Regions from separate parts of the Agrobacterium sp. DE0009 genome, predicted to be linked through region 1. Evidence: riboswitches for the same ligand, from Rfam matches in the RefSeq annotation. Region 1 holds a riboswitch; each other region holds the start of a gene.
The links. Region 1 has a riboswitch for cobalamin ahead of FS804_RS10875 (ABC transporter substrate-binding protein). Riboswitches for the same ligand answer to the same signal wherever they lie in the genome.

Region 1 (3,746 bases):
CAGTGAACCAAGCGGCTCGCCGCCAAGCGCAACGTGCCCCCGGCGCGGCTTTCGGATGCCGGCCAGCATGGAAAGCAGTGTGCTTTTGCCTGAGCCGTTCGGCCCGATGATGCCGAGGAACTCCCCGGCGCCGACCTCAAGTGAAACACCGCGCACAATATCAGCGTTACCGGCATGGAAATGCAGGTCACGGGCGGATAGCTTCATGACCGCCCCCTTCTCTGCCCCAGGATGAAGGCAAAGGCGGGCGCGCCGACGAGCGCGGTGATGACGCCGATCGGCAGAACCTGACCCGGTATGACGATGCGAGAGAGAATGTCGGCGACGATCATAAAAACGGCCCCGGTTAGCGCCGTCACCGGCAGCAGGATACCATGGCGAACACCGACGAAGATGCGTGCGGCGTGGGGAATGACAAGGCCCACAAAACCGATGGACCCGACCAGGGACACCATTGAAGCTGTCATGATGGCGGAAACCGAGATCAGCACCGTATAGACCCAGCGTACCGGGATCCCAAGCGATGCTGCCGCCTGGCCGCCGAAAGCGAAGGCGTCTAGCGCGCGGGCATACCAGAGGCAGATGAGAAGTCCCGCAAGGCTGACAGGTAGCGCCAGCCAGACATCCGGCCAGCGCACGCCGGAGAGATTGCCGAGCAGCCAGAACATGATGCCGCGTGCCTGCTCGGCATTGGCAGATTTGGTGACGATGAACGATGTTACGGCATTGAACAACTGCGACCCGGCCACCCCCGCCAGAATGATGGCGCTGTTACCGTGTCCGGCTCGCACGGCAAGAAGGCTGACCAGTGAAAACGCGATGAAAGCGCCGATCAGGGCCCCTGCCGGCATGGTCAGAAACCCCGCACCGAATCCCAAGAGGGCGACAGCGACGGCGCCTGTAGAGGCGCCGGCGGAAATACCGAGAATATAGGGATCGGCAAGCGGATTGCGCAGTAGCGATTGCAACACTGCTCCGGCAAGCGCCAGCGAAGCCCCACAGCAGGCGGCAACGACAGCGCGGCTCAGACGATAGCTCCAGACGATACCCTCATCCAGCGGCTCCAGCGGAAAGCCCGCATGAAAGACGCGATTGGCTATCGTTTTTGCGACGACGTCAAATGGAATGGCTGTCTCACCGATGGCCGCTCCGGCCATCAGCGCTATCAACAGCAGGGCGAGCGCGGCAAAAACCAGGCCCGCCCTGCCGAGATGGAGGGAGAGGCCGTTCACTTGGCGAGGCCGGCAGCCGAAATCGCCTCGGCCAGCGTTTCGATGCCTTCAATGGTGCGAATGGTCGGGTTCATCGCCTGCGCATCCATTTCGAACACATGGCCTTGCCTGACAGCAGGCATGATGCTTGCCACCGGGTCAGTTGCCAGAAACTTCAGCTTGACGGCAATGTCATCTGCAGGGAAGCGGCGGCGGTCCATCTTGCCGGCGACAACGATAGACGGGTTGGATTTGGCGATGGTTTCCCAGCCGACCGTCGGCCACTCCTCGTCGCTTTCGATGACATTCTTCAATCCGAGAGCAGACATGATGTAACCCGGAGCGCCGTTACGGCCGGCGACGTACGGGTCGATATCCAGTTCGGCGCTCGAGAACCAGAAGACGGCCGAGAGCTTGCCATTGGCAGAAGCGATCTTGGCTCTGGCGGCGTCCTCGCGCCTCTTCAGGTCGGCGACGACTTCCTCACCGCGATCCTGCACGTTGAAGATTTTGGCGAGGTCACGGATTTCCTGGTAGATCAGTTCCATGGTGAAAACGGTGTTGCGCACGCCATCGCCACCGCCGGAATTGTCTTTGCCCATGCAATCGGCCGGCGAGGTGTAAACGGGAATGCCGAGCTCGGCAAATTGCGCCGGCGTTCCGACAACACCCTCTGGGCCGATCTGCCATTGGAACTGTGTCGTCACGAGATCCGGCTTCTTGCCGACAACCGCCTCAAAGCTGGGGTCGTTGTCGGCCAATCGCTCGATCTTGGCGTTGGCCTCTTCGTAGCCCTTCAGAACCGGACCGATCCACAGCGCCGTGCCGACAACCTTGTCGGCGAGACCAAGCAGGTAAAGGACCTCGGTTGTGCTCTGGCCGACAGATACGGTGCGGGCCGGCGCCTGCTTGAAGGTGATCTCCTGACCGCAGCTGTTGATTGTCAGGGGGTAGGTGGTTTCGGCGCCCTGCGCGCCAACGGCGGGCAAGGATGCAAAGGCAACCGCCACGATGCCGGCGAGAGCCGGCAGGCGTCTTAAATGAAACATGTGTTCTCCAGTCGAAAGTAAACTTATTCGAGAGCAGCAGGCGTTAGAACGCGCACCAACAGCGGGACGTCTTGTACGGAGAACGATGATCGGATGCAAACAAAATGTAACGTAATAACATTACAGTCTCCTCCTCCGGGCTTCCCCGCCCGTAACGATGGTTCATATTTTGACGGCAGGTCTCCTGGCTCACGAATTTGCGTCACTCATCTGCCTTCCCGCATTCCAGAGAATACAGTGGCATGACGCCATGAGGCGCCACGGGGATGAACGACAATCCGCTTACAGTTGCGGGGGCAGCCACGGCATTGGGCGAAAATATCGCCCGCACCATGTTCCCTATTAATCCCTTCGCCTTTCGGCTGCAGGAACCGTCATATACTCACATAAGGGGCAAGAGGCGGGGCGTCAATTGCGATCGTGTCGCAGCTTGGAACAAAGACGGCCAGCTAGCCCGCCGCAATGAAAAGTCAAGAAGTTGCCGGCTTAAAAACCGGCCACAAGCCCCAAGCGTGCAGGCGATACAGTTTCTCGGCATCTTCGACAAAATCCAACCGCTAAAAAGCCGCTTTACGTTGACGTCTCCGTTCAACAACACGGCGGCATCGGAAAAAGGGCTGTCAGTTTTCCCATCGACCCGGCAGGATTTCGCCGAAACCGCTGTAAGGACACAACAATCTACCGAAATCTTCTTCACTTCAGCATACAAACGCAGCCGGTGACTTTTAGGCTCTGCGACGGTGAAGCGCGGAGAGAGCCATGAACGCCATCGAAATTCTGGAGCGTCTTGTCGGCTTTCCCTCGTTCGTCGGAACCGCCAATGGCGATATTGCCGGATGGATTGCCGATTATCTGCGAAGCCACGGCGCGAAGGTCTCGCTGCTTGCCGGGCCGGAAGGGGACCGCGCCAATCTCTTTGCGAGCTTCGGCCCGACGGATGCCAGCGGATACATCCTGTCCGGCCACATGGATGTGGTGCCCGCCGGGGAGCCGGAATGGTCCTCCGACCCCTTTGCGCTCAGAGCCGAGGGCGAGCGTCTTTACGGCCGTGGCACCACCGACATGAAAGGTTTCCTTGCCACGGTTCTCGCCGCGGCGCCGGCATTTGCGCAGATGTCACTGAAGCGGCCGGTTCACATTGCTTTTTCCTATGATGAGGAGGCGGGCTGCCGGGGTGTGCCCCATCTGATCGCCGCTTTGCCGGATCTTTGCGCAAAACCAGCGGGCGCGATCATCGGTGAGCCGAGCAATCTGCGCGCTGTGCGTGCTCACAAGGGCAAGGCAGCCGCACGCATCACCATCCGCGGCCGCTCCGGCCATTCCTCACGGCCCGATCAGGGCGTCAACGCGATCCATCTCATGACAGGCATCATGGCAAAGGCGGTGGAAACTGCCCAAGCCCTCACGCAGGGCCCCTTCGAAGGCACGTTCGAGCCGCCTTACTCCTCCCTGCAGATCGGCACCGTAAATGGCGGGCAGGCGATCA
Region 2 (3,746 bases), on a different contig from region 1:
GTCGTCAACATGGCGGCCTTTGCCGTGGTGCAGGCCTCTCACCCTTCGGTGTGATGAAGGCGCATTAACGCAGTTTTGAACATGCTGTTGCCGCAATGCGGCAACAGCTTATGTTATCTTCCTGAAACACGGATTTCCTGAAGCATAACACCCCTGCCACCGGCCGGGGACACCAAACGGATCGCACAATTGACCCGGCGCAGCCGCATCATCGGCCTCCTGCTTCCCCTTGTTTTCATCGCTCCTGCCGCCGCTATTGCGGATCAGGTGTGCGATACGCTGTATCAACAGTTGCGCGAACCGCCCCGTGTCATCGGCAACACGGCCGAGGTGCGGCGTTACGCCAATGCGCTTGCCCGCCAGAACATCGTCATCCGCAAGATCAGAAACGACATGCGCAGCTATGGCTGCTCGTCCGGTAGTGTCATTGTGTATGGCAATCCCAATGCCGGGCTTTGCGCCGAGATCGGCGACGCGCTGGTGGATGCCGAGGCCGAGCGCGACGCGATCATCCGCGATCGCGATGATGCCATGGCGGACGCTCGCAACGATGACAGCAACGTCAGGCGCGAGCGCATTCTCGCCGCCCTCGATGCCAATGGCTGCAGCCCCGCAGAGGACATGAACCGCCAAGCATCGCCTGCACCCGATGTGACCCGGTATCCCGATGCCTTCAGGCAGAATGGCGATGAGCCGGGACAGGCGGGCCTTTCGCCTCACCCCAACGCCGCCGCCGAGGGCGGGCTTCGAACGCTCTGCGTGCGCACCTGCGACGGATCGTTCTTCCCGATCGCCTCCAATGCCTCGCCACTTGATTTCCGCGCCCAGGCCGAGCAATGCCAGAAAATGTGCCCGGGAACCGAGACGGAACTCTATTTCCACTCCATGGCGGATCAGGAAACAGCAGACATGGTGTCCGCTGAAACCGGCAAAACCTACAAGGACCTGCCGACCGCCTTCGCCTATCGCAATGCCTCAACGAAAGCGCCCGGCTGCGCCTGCAACATGGCCGCCTATCACCAGGAGATGCAAAAGCAGGAACAGGCGTCCCGGCCGGAAGCCGAAAAGCCCTATTCCAGCATCACCACCATTCCATCGCCGCAAGGTGACAAGAACGGTGATAAATCCCCCGCAGCGGCTCAACAACAGCAGGCGGCCAAGCAACCGGAACAGCCAATCCCGGAACGGGATTACGATCCCAACGATAAAAAAGTCCGCATCATCGGACCCAAATTCCTGCCGGACCAGACCGGCAAGATAGACCTGAAAAACCCGGCGCTGAAAGGCATCCAGCCGCAGCAGTGAAATCTCTTGCGCGCGTGTAATGGGGCGAGCGCGCGACCCTTGTTTCTTCTCCCCGCCGGGGAGAAGGTCGCGGCAGCGGGATGAGGGGGCAAGCTCTCCGAAAATCTCTACCGTTACACCCTCATCCGACCCTTCGGGCCACCTTCTCTCCGGCGGGGAGAAGAAATGCACGGCAATGTCCCGACCTATTCGCAGGCCTCCGTGTCTACACCCCACCCCAACGGTTCCGAAACACAAGCTCTTCCAGCGGCACGCGCTGCCGCCAGCCCTTCACCGCCAGCTCCGGTTCGGTATAAAGCGTATCGACGCGACCGAGGCACAGCCAGGCGACGATCTCGATATGATCGGGGATACCTAGAATGGCCCTGATATCGCTGTCGTGGAAAATGCTGACCCAGCCGACGCCGACGCCTTCGGCGCGGGCGGCGAGCCAGAGGTTCTGGATGGCGCAGACGGTGGAATAGACATCCGTGCGTGGATTATGGGTGCGGCCCAGCACCACCTTGCCACCCCGTTTCGGATCGCAGGTAACGCAGATGCTGAGCGGGGCCTTGCGGATACCCTCAAGCTTCAGGCTGCGGTAGAGCGCCTGCTTCTCGCCCTCAAACATCGCCGCCGCCTCTTCATTGGCGCGGCTGAAGGCCACCCATGCCGCCTGGCGCACGGCGCCGTCGGTGACGAGGGTGAAGTTCCACGGCTGCATGAAACCGACGGAGGGAGCGGCATGCGCCGCTTTCAGGAGGCGCTCGACGAGATCGTCCGGCAGCGGGTCTGGCAGGAACTGGTCGCGCACATCACGCCGCGTCTCGATGGCGCGGTAGATCGCCTCGCGCTCCTCGCTGGAAAACGGGCGGGCGGGTGAAAGCGCATGATCGAAAGGATTGGCGTCGGGTGGCGTCGTGAAGGGCGGTTCGGTCGGCATCGTTTATCCCTAACAATGCGGGCGGGCCGGTGCCGAAACCATGGAAGGTTTGCAGCGACGACTCGCTTTCCATCAACCTGCCGCCGTCCGCGCGGTTCGGTCTATTTTGCCAGGCCGGTCTTCTGACTAGGCTTCATCCGCCCCTTTCGCCTTCCCGAATAACTTCAGTGGCATGAGAAAAAGGGCATCCGCCTCACAGCGTTGGGCACGTTCCGGTCTCTCACCGGATTCCCGATTCTCCCGCTGCAAAGGCGGGCACCTGACGGGTGAAGCTATGGGCAAAATAGCGTGCGAACGCAAGTGTCGCCAAGGCCGCGCGACAATATGACCGTGCTCCCCGCCTCCGTCATTCCGGCCCTGAGCCGGAGTGAAGGGAGGGGGTACACCGCCTCGTCAGAACCGCATCACGCCACCGGAAAGTACCTGACATAAGCGAACTCATCCCCATCCGGCGACCAGTTGGGCGAATTCATCGTGCCCTGCCCGCCGAAAAGCTCGAACAACGTTTCCACATTGCCGCCGTCCATATCCATCAGCCGCACGCGTACATCGAGATCGCGCGGATGGTCGAAAACGTCGCCATCATAGGAAATGAAGACAACCTTGTCTCCCTTCGGAGACGGGTGTGGAAACCAGTCGCCATAGGGGCTGTCGGTGATACGCTCCACAGCTGAGCCATCCACCCGCACCCGCCAGATCTGCATTTGGCCCGTGCGGCTGGAATTGAAATAGATCCACATACCGTCAGGCGAATAGTCCGGGCCGTCATTGCGGCCTTCACCATGGGTAAGGCGTGTTTCAACGCCGCTGTCTATGTCCATGGAATAGATATCGAAAACCTGATCGCGAATGCCGCAATAGGCGAAGCTTTTCCCGTCGGGGGACCAGCCATGCCAATAGGAGGGCAGGTTCTTCGTCATCAGCTGCGGCGCGCCGCCCGCCGAGGACAGAAGATAGATGGCGCTTTTGCCGAATTCCACCTTGTCTGAAATGGCGTAAAGCGAACCGTCGGGCGAAATACCGTGATCGTTGTTGCACTGGATTGCGAAACCCGTATCGACCTTTTGTGGCGACGCGTCACCGGAAAGGGACAGGCGATACAGCAGCCCTTCGCTGTTCAGCAGCAGATATTTCCCATCCGGCGACCAGTTCGGCGCTTCGAACAGCTCAGGCGTCTGCCACACCACCCGCATCTGCCGGGTCCGGATGTTGAAGATTTCGATGGAGCTGCGCATTCTGCCTCCCGGGCTTGTCAATGTTCCGACCGGAACGGCGCAGACATTCCATTTGCATCCGTCGCCGCCGTGGCTATGATCCTAGGGCGGCAGGCACCGTCCTGCAAATTCAAACCGGAAAAAACGCCTGTGCCCCGGCACCGTCCGCGGCCCTCCCCGTTTCTCCCAGATCCGAGGTTCCGCGATGAATACCATCGCCGATCACGGCATCCGCTTCGGCCGGATCGCCGCAATGCTTCCTGTCAAGAATATCGAAAAGGCCCATGATTTTTATGCCGGCGTGC
Region 3 (3,746 bases), on a different contig from region 1:
CCTTCAGGCCGCTGACAAAAATCGGAACGGGCGCAAAGCCACGGCGCGACAGCGCCTCGTATAGGGCATCCACGGGCGCGACATCATTCGCCAAAAGCATGGAGCGATAAAAGAGAATGGGCAGAAACGGCGCGCCGACGGCAAAGCCGGCACAGGCTTGCAACCTGTCCACCACGCCTGAACCCGGGCGGTAAAAACCGACTCTTGGCAACGGTTCGGCCATGATCTCCGGCCAAACCCCACCCCTTGCTAGGGCAGCAAGACCGGCGGCAAGGCGGCGCATATTTTCCTGCCCGCCCTCGCGGAAGAACGAAAGAGCGGACACTAAAATGTCTTGACCGACGCTTGAAGCAACCTCCAGTTTTTCGTCCCGCTCGCTGCATTCGCCCGGCAGGAGCAGAAGCCTGATGCCACGTCGCCGCGCGAGCATGGAAAGCTGGTCGACGCCGTAACGCCAGCGCTCCGCGCCGCCGAGAATCCGGATAAGGATGACGCGCGCGTGCTCCGCCGTCTTTTCGATCCACAGATCGACCGACATGGGATGCCGAAGTTCGGACAAGTTGGCGCAGGAGAGGGTGGTCGACGCTTCCTCCGCCTGCCGCCAGGCCTGTTCCAGCCCTGCCAGATCGCTTGCTGAAAAAGACAGCATCACCACATCTGAGCGAGGCTGGTTGAGGTCAACCGGCTCTATCAGGTCGTCTAGAGACGATGATGTGGTGGCAAGAATATGCATCTAAAGCATGTCCATCAGACGTCTGTCGCTGCTTGCGCCCAGATAAATGCGTGTGTCAGGCAGCCAGCATCTGCTCGATCTTCTCACGGTTGATGCCCTTTTCGCCGATGACGACAAGGCGGCTGCGGCGCTCTTCACCTGCGGCCCACGGCCGATCGTAATAGTGGTTCACGCGGCTACCGACGGCTTGCACCTGCAACCGCATCGGCTTGGTGGATACCTCGATGAAGCCCTTGATACGCAGGACATTCTCAGCCGCTGCCGTTTCGGCAATGCGGATCGCCAGGGCTTCCGGATCGGTCACGGCAGGCAAATCGATGACGAAGCTGTCGAAGTCATCATGCTCGTGGTCAAGTTCGCCGTCATGGTGGGTGCGGCGGTTTTCAATATCGTCTTCGACGGCAAGGCCAAGGCCGATCAGCACGGCAGGGTCGATGGCGCCATTGGAGGCCATGACGATCTTTGCCGCCTTCGGCAGATGGTCGAGAATATGCGCCTTGGCCTTTTCCAAGCCAGCAACGTCAAGAAGATCAGCCTTTGTGAGCACGATGAGATCGGCGCAGGCGACCTGATCCTCGAAAACCTCTTCGACAGGGTCGTCGTGGTCGAGCGCTTCGTCATTGGCGCGCTGGGCGGCGAGCGCCTCCATGTCGTGAGCCACCTGGCCCTCGGCAAGCGCAGCCCCATCCACCACGGCCACCACGGCATCGACAGTAACCCGGCTCTTGATGGCCGGCCACTGGAAGGCGTGTACCAGCGGCTTGGGCAAGGCGAGACCCGAGGTTTCGATGAGAATGTGCTCCACCTTCGGCTGGCGGCTGAGGATCTGTTCGATCGCAGGCTGGAAATCATCCGCCACCGTGCAGCAGATGCAGCCATTGGCCAGCTCGACGATGTTTTCCTCGGGGCAGCTTTCAATGCCGCAGCCTTTGAGGATTTCGCCGTCAATGCCGATGTCGCCGAACTCGTTGACGATGATGGCGAGCCGCTTGCCGTCAAGTTTTTCGAGAAGGCCGCGCAGCAGCGTGGTTTTGCCAGCCCCCAGAAAGCCGGTAACGATGGTGCAGGGAACGCGGTCCAGAAGGGTGCTCATGATCTCTCCTCGGTAAAATCGAAAGGCGGAATGCGCGCGACCATGCCGCGCTTTAAGGATTCGGGGCGGCCGCGCCACGGCATCAGGCCATCGGAGGCGGCAGCAAGCAGTTTCGCCCCGGCCAGCAAATCATCAGCGCCGTCGGTTGTCAGCCCGCCAAAGACGTAGGACCAGCCGTTGGCGCTGCGCAGCACGGCGCTGAGGCCGCGCTTGCAATTGGCAAGGCAGTTGACGGAACGAACGGTGACACCCGCTTCCTCAGCCTTTGCCATGACGGCTTCGACGAGGCGCGAACCCAGGCGCGGTTCCGCATTGGGATCGGCTTCATCACGGCAGCTTCTGCAAATGAAAACGGTCACGCCGGGCGCCGTTTCGTCCTGCGAATTTCCGCTGGTGGAAGAAGATGTCGCTGAAATATCCAAGCCGTATCGTTTCCCGCGCCTTGCAAAAATCTTGGGGTGCGGATGTCGAAGACGGCACGCGGGTGGCCGCAAGCCGAACCTTCGAACGAACCGACTGACCGGAGCACCCCGCCCGGCAGACGTTTTTCCTGAAACGGCAGGTCTCCTGGCTCGCGGCTTGACGCCTTGGCACCGCCTTCCCGAACCCCTTGCGGGTCCAGTGGCTTTACGGTGCGGGCTTACCGCTTACAGTTGCGGGGGCAGCCACGGAATGACCCAACGTTGGGGTGGAACCGTGTTCCCTCTTAGCTTTTCCCGTTGCCGGGAAAAGACCGTCAGTCCCTTACCCTTAGGCTGAACGGAAGCATGGGTCAATGCCGCGAGCCATCGGCACGGCAGATTGCCGGGTGCGGCAAATTGGGTATAGTCGCCGCTCCTGTGGCGGGCGACTCCGCACAGGTGGAAGAAGAGGAAACCGAATGACACGCGACATCAGCGCCAGCGAAGCCGAGCGCCACCGGCAGAAAATGGTCAATCGCAAGACGGTGCAGGACGCCGAGGTTGCTGAAAAGACGATTGAAAAAGGTCTGCTGATGATCAATACGGGTCCCGGCAAGGGCAAGTCCACAGCGGCCTTCGGCCTTGCCCTGCGAATGCTCGGCACCGGGCGAAGGGTCGGCATCGTTCAGTTCATCAAGGGTGCCTGGTCGACAGGCGAACAGCAGGCCCTGAGCTTGTTCGGCGACAGGATCGTGTGGCGCACCATGGGCGAAGGTTTCACCTGGGACACGCAGGATCTGAAACGTGATGTCGCAGCGGCGACAAGGGCATGGGAGGAGGCCAAGGCTCTGATGGCCGATGAAACGATCGGCCTTCTGGTTCTGGACGAACTGAACATCGCCTTGCGTTACGATTACCTGCCGTTGGCGGAGGTTGTTGAGACACTGTCCAGCCGCCGGCCGGATCTGCACGTCATCGTCACCGGCCGCAACGCCAAGCAGCCGCTGATCGACGCGGCGGATATGGTGACGGAAATGACCCTCGTCAAACACCACTTCAAGGCAGGCGTGAAGGCGCAGGCGGGGATTGAATTCTGACATGGTTGCACGGGTGCTGATGTTTCAGGGAACGGGCTCGGATGTCGGCAAATCGCTGATGGTGGCCGGCCTTGCCCGCGCATTCACCCGGCGTGGCCTCTCCGTCATGCCGTTCAAGCCGCAGAACATGTCGAACAATGCCGCTGTCACCGCGGATGGTGGCGAGATCGGCCGTGCGCAGGCGCTACAGGCGCGGGCAGCGGGCGTGCCGCTTTCCGTGCACATGAACCCGGTGCTGCTGAAGCCGCAGAGCGAAACCGGCGCACAGGTGGTCGTGCAGGGCAAGATCATCGGTAACGCCAAGGCGGCCGATTATCAGCATATGAAGGCCGGGCTGATGCCGCGCGTGCTTGATAGTTTCGAGCACCTGAAACAACAGGCCGATCTGGTGCTGGTGGAAGGGGCTGGCAGCGCGTCCGAAA
Region 4 (3,746 bases), on a different contig from region 1:
ATAAGCGACGTATCTGGAAACGCCGCTCACAGGCGGCGTTTTCCGGCAGGCAAGGCACCTGGCCAGGTCAGGTGAGATTGGGGAGAGGGGCATGTCCTCCATCTGGACGAAACTCGTCGGTGGTGCCGTGATTGCGGCGATTGCGGGCTACGGCATATTTACCTGGGTTACAGCGCCTGAACGGCAGGCGCCGAGCCATTGGGTTAGCCTGGGCGACCCCGATCTCGCCAACGGCGAAACGCTGTTCTGGGCCGGCGGCTGCGCCAGCTGTCACGCCGCATCCGATGCGAAGGGAGAGGCGCAACTGACGCTTTCGGGCGGACAAGCGCTGCCAAGTCCCTTCGGAACCTTCCATGTTCCAAATATCTCCTCCGATCCGCAGCACGGCATCGGCGCCTGGACGCTGGCGGAGTTCGGCGATGCCATGACGCGCGGCGTCGGCAAGAATGGCGAGCATCTCTATCCGTCCTTCCCCTACGCGTCCTATGCCCGCATGACGCAGAAGGACATCAACGATCTCTTCGGTTACCTGAAAACCCTGCCGGCCAGCCAGAACGATGCGCCGGATCACGAGTTACCGTTCCCCTTCAACATGCGCATCGTGCTGGGCGGCTGGAAGTTCCTTTATTTCGACCCCGCCGCCCCGCCGCGCGTCGAGCTTGCCAACGCCAATGCCGAGCTGCTGCGTGGCCAATATCTGGTGGAAGGACCCGGCCATTGCGGCGAATGCCACACGCCACGCAATGCGCTTGGCGGCTTCCTGGCGGACAAATGGCTGGCGGGCGGCCCCAATCCCGAAGGCGAGGGCCGCATTCCAGACATTACCCCCGGTTCGCAGAGCATCGGCAGTTGGACAAAGGCCGATATTGCCAGCTATCTCGAAACCGGCTTCACCCCGGAATTCGACAGCGTCGGCGGCTCCATGGTCAAGGTCCAGCAGAACATGGCGCATCTGACCGCCGAAGATCGCGATGCGATTGCCGCCTATCTGAAGGCGATCCCGGCGCGGTAATCCTCAGCCGTCATGCCGGGCCAGATCCGGCATCCAGCCACGGCGCGTCTGCACCGTGAGAAGAGTCTCTTGCGATCAAGGACTTGATCGCGCTGGACCCCTGATCTAGTCCGGGGTGACGGAGGTGGAGGCGACGGCGTGCAGTTCGAAATCAGGCCCACCATTGACTCCCGCTCTCGCCCGGCGGATAACAACCTTGTGATGGTTCCTTCCGGGCATTCCGGAAGGTGAAAAGGGAACACGATAGGGAGACATCCTCATTCGTGGCTGCCCCCGCAACTGTGAGCGGAGAGCCTGAAACGAAATGCCACTGGCAAGCCACCTGAGAGGAGGGCGCGCCGGGAAGGTGTTTCAGGTTTTGACCCGTAAGCCAGGAGACCTGCCATTACGGAAATATCCATGCCGGCGGGGTGTCCGGAAGAGCGGAATGTCAGGGTGGCGGGATCAATGCCGCCCTGTGTCAGTCTCGTATCCCCGTGGTGAAGTATATCGCATGCGGTCTTGCGGCTTCTGCCGCCCGGCCGCGTCCAAAGGCGCGGGGTCGCGCCGGAGAGGGGTCACCATGTCCATCAATCAGAATACGGCCAATGCCGCCGCGTCTGCAAAAACAGCGAGCTTCGCGCAATCGCTCACCGCGATCGTGCTTGGCCTGTTCATCGTCGGTTTTGTCGGTTTTTCCCATGTGGAAGCCGTCCACAATGCCGCGCACGACACGCGCCATGCCAACGCCTTCCCCTGCCACTGAGGGGGGAGCGGCATGTCTTTCTTCCGTAACATCGTCTTTACCGCCATTCTCGTCGGCATTGTCGGCGGCTTCGCTGTCTCCGCCATGCAGGCTGTCGGCACCACGCCGCTCATCCTTCAGGCGGAAACCTTTGAAAGCGCTGGTGAAGCGCCGCATAGCCATGATGCGCCTGCACCGGGCGCTGCGGCTCCCGCCCATGAGCACAACGACGAGGCATGGGCTCCGGCCGATGGTTTCGAGCGTAACGCCTACACCGTCGCGGCCAATGTGCTCACCGCCATCGGTTACGCGCTGGTGCTGACCGGCCTGATGTCGCTGCGTGGTACCAATGCCGGTTGGCGCGAAGGCCTTCTCTGGGGCGTTGCCGGCTTTGCCGCCGTCATGCTTGCTCCTATGATCGGCCTGCCGCCGGAATTGCCGGGCAGCCCGGCCGCAGCCCTTGAAGCACGGCAGATCTGGTGGCTTGCAACCGTTGCCGCAACCGCGGGCGGCATTGCGCTGATCGCATTCCGTCGCGAGCCCTGGGCGATTGTTCTGGCGCTGGTGATGATTGTCGCGCCGCATGTGGTGGGTGCGCCGCTGCCGCCGGAAGGCGAGCATGCGCTGGCGCCGCTGCCGCTCGAGCGTCAGTTCATCGTTGCCGCCACCGTCACCAGCTTCGTCTTCTGGGCGCTTCTCGGCACGTTGAGCGCGTTTTTCCTGAAGCGCTTCCAGCAGGCTTGAAACCATGCAGGACGCAGCGGAGTGGAGTGAGGAACTCGATGCGCTGCGTTTTGCCGTTCCCGGTCACGGCGCGCCATGCGCCGTACACCGCCTTGCCTTCAAGGCGGTGCTGGGGCCGAGCCCCGATCGTTATGCGGCGCTTGCCTATTTTCAAGACCACGAAGCTGCTTTTGCCGCTGCGGCAATCTTCAAGATCAAACGCTCAAACTTGCCCGCCGGCCGCAGCCTGCATTTGAACAGCCGCGATATCCGCCGCGCGATTGCCGGCAAGGGACCGGAGTTTGCGGCGCGTGTGTGCCGGGTGCTTGATCGAGAATAGCGCAGGATGATTTGCGAGAGACATCTTCTTCTCGACCGTCATGCCGGACTTGATCCGGCATCCAGCCGACGCGCGTCTGCGCGGCGGGAGAAGTCTTTTCAGCCCAAGGACTTGGGCTGGTTGGATACCGGCTCAGGGCCGGTATGACGGAGGGAGGGCGGAATAACGCTCTGCGGCTCACCCATGCTCCGCCGCAAAAACCTGAAGTTCTGCCTCGGCTTCCGGACCAAAGAGTCCGAGGCTTTTCAGAATTTCCACGGCGAAACTCACCGGCGCGCTGCCGGCGTGATAATGCCGCCGTCACTGACCGCTTTTGGCTGATCGCGATAAAGCGCTTCGCCACGATACGTCGGATAGGCCTTGTGCGATGCCAGCGCATTGCCGGTATGGGCGACATCATCAAGAACGCCCGTGCCGCCGAGCGCACTTGCCGCCGCGCAGATGCCGGCGACCAGCCGGTGCCTGTCGCGAAACCGGTATACCAGCCCGCCAAGATCGGCAGCCGTGCCCTTTTCCCAACTGAGACCGCCGGGGATGACGAGCGCATCGATGTCAACGGGATCGAGCGCGTCATAGGATGTATCCGGCGTCACCTTCAGCCCGCCCATGGACGTTACCGGCCGGCCATCGGGCGTGGCATAAACGATCTCGACGCCGAGATAGCTGCGTGCAGCCGCCGCCAGCAGCGCCGGCTCCCAGTCCGCAAAATCCTCAGCCAACGCAATGGCAATCCGTGTCATGGCCGTCTCCGTGGGTCAATCAGGCGATGGACTGCATGTAACGCATGCCGGTGACCGGCCGCGGCGCGAAATCCATGTTTTGGTAGAAACGATGCGCCGCCACATTGCCTGTTGTGGCGCTGACGGAAAGATAGTCGCAGCCGAGCCGCTTGGCGATATCCCGCGCTCGGGACACCAGATGCTGGCCGGTGCCATGGCCGCGATGGC

Region 2: another riboswitch for cobalamin. It lies ahead of bluB (5,6-dimethylbenzimidazole synthase); the one in region 1 lies ahead of FS804_RS10875 (ABC transporter substrate-binding protein).
Region 3: another riboswitch for cobalamin. It lies ahead of FS804_RS18415 (DUF1636 family protein); the one in region 1 lies ahead of FS804_RS10875 (ABC transporter substrate-binding protein).
Region 4: another riboswitch for cobalamin. It lies ahead of FS804_RS05450 (CbtB-domain containing protein); the one in region 1 lies ahead of FS804_RS10875 (ABC transporter substrate-binding protein).

Annotation. Positions count from the first base shown of each region.
Region 1 is NZ_VEIU01000002.1:306,751-310,496, forward strand. Features, by position in the region: gene FS804_RS10865 (ABC transporter ATP-binding protein) at 1-207, opposite strand, end outside; gene FS804_RS10870 (iron ABC transporter permease) at 204-1,232, opposite strand; gene FS804_RS10875 (ABC transporter substrate-binding protein) at 1,229-2,260, opposite strand; cobalamin riboswitch at 2,417-2,651, opposite strand; gene argE (acetylornithine deacetylase) at 3,020-3,746, shown strand, end outside.
Region 2 is NZ_VEIU01000001.1:272,457-276,202, reverse strand. Features, by position in the region: gene FS804_RS01450 (NADP-dependent malic enzyme) at 1-54, shown strand, start outside; gene FS804_RS01445 (DUF2865 domain-containing protein) at 190-1,305, shown strand; gene bluB (5,6-dimethylbenzimidazole synthase) at 1,511-2,227, opposite strand; cobalamin riboswitch at 2,322-2,505, opposite strand; gene FS804_RS01435 (TolB family protein) at 2,632-3,462, opposite strand; gene FS804_RS01430 (glyoxalase superfamily protein) at 3,647-3,746, shown strand, end outside.
Region 3 is NZ_VEIU01000005.1:213,449-217,194, forward strand. Features, by position in the region: gene cobN (cobaltochelatase subunit CobN) at 1-733, opposite strand, end outside; gene cobW (cobalamin biosynthesis protein CobW) at 789-1,826, opposite strand; gene FS804_RS18415 (DUF1636 family protein) at 1,823-2,248, opposite strand; cobalamin riboswitch at 2,366-2,579, opposite strand; gene cobO (cob(I)yrinic acid a,c-diamide adenosyltransferase) at 2,707-3,324, shown strand; gene FS804_RS18425 (cobyric acid synthase) at 3,326-3,746, shown strand, end outside.
Region 4 is NZ_VEIU01000001.1:1,064,006-1,067,751, reverse strand. Features, by position in the region: gene FS804_RS05460 (cytochrome c) at 1-4, shown strand, start outside; gene FS804_RS05455 (cytochrome c) at 92-1,012, shown strand; cobalamin riboswitch at 1,198-1,414, shown strand; gene FS804_RS05450 (CbtB-domain containing protein) at 1,575-1,757, shown strand; gene FS804_RS05445 (CbtA family protein) at 1,770-2,480, shown strand; gene FS804_RS05440 (hypothetical protein) at 2,485-2,799, shown strand; partial or broken gene FS804_RS05435 (type 1 glutamine amidotransferase family protein) at 2,977-3,539, opposite strand; gene FS804_RS05430 (GNAT family N-acetyltransferase) at 3,559-3,746, opposite strand, start outside.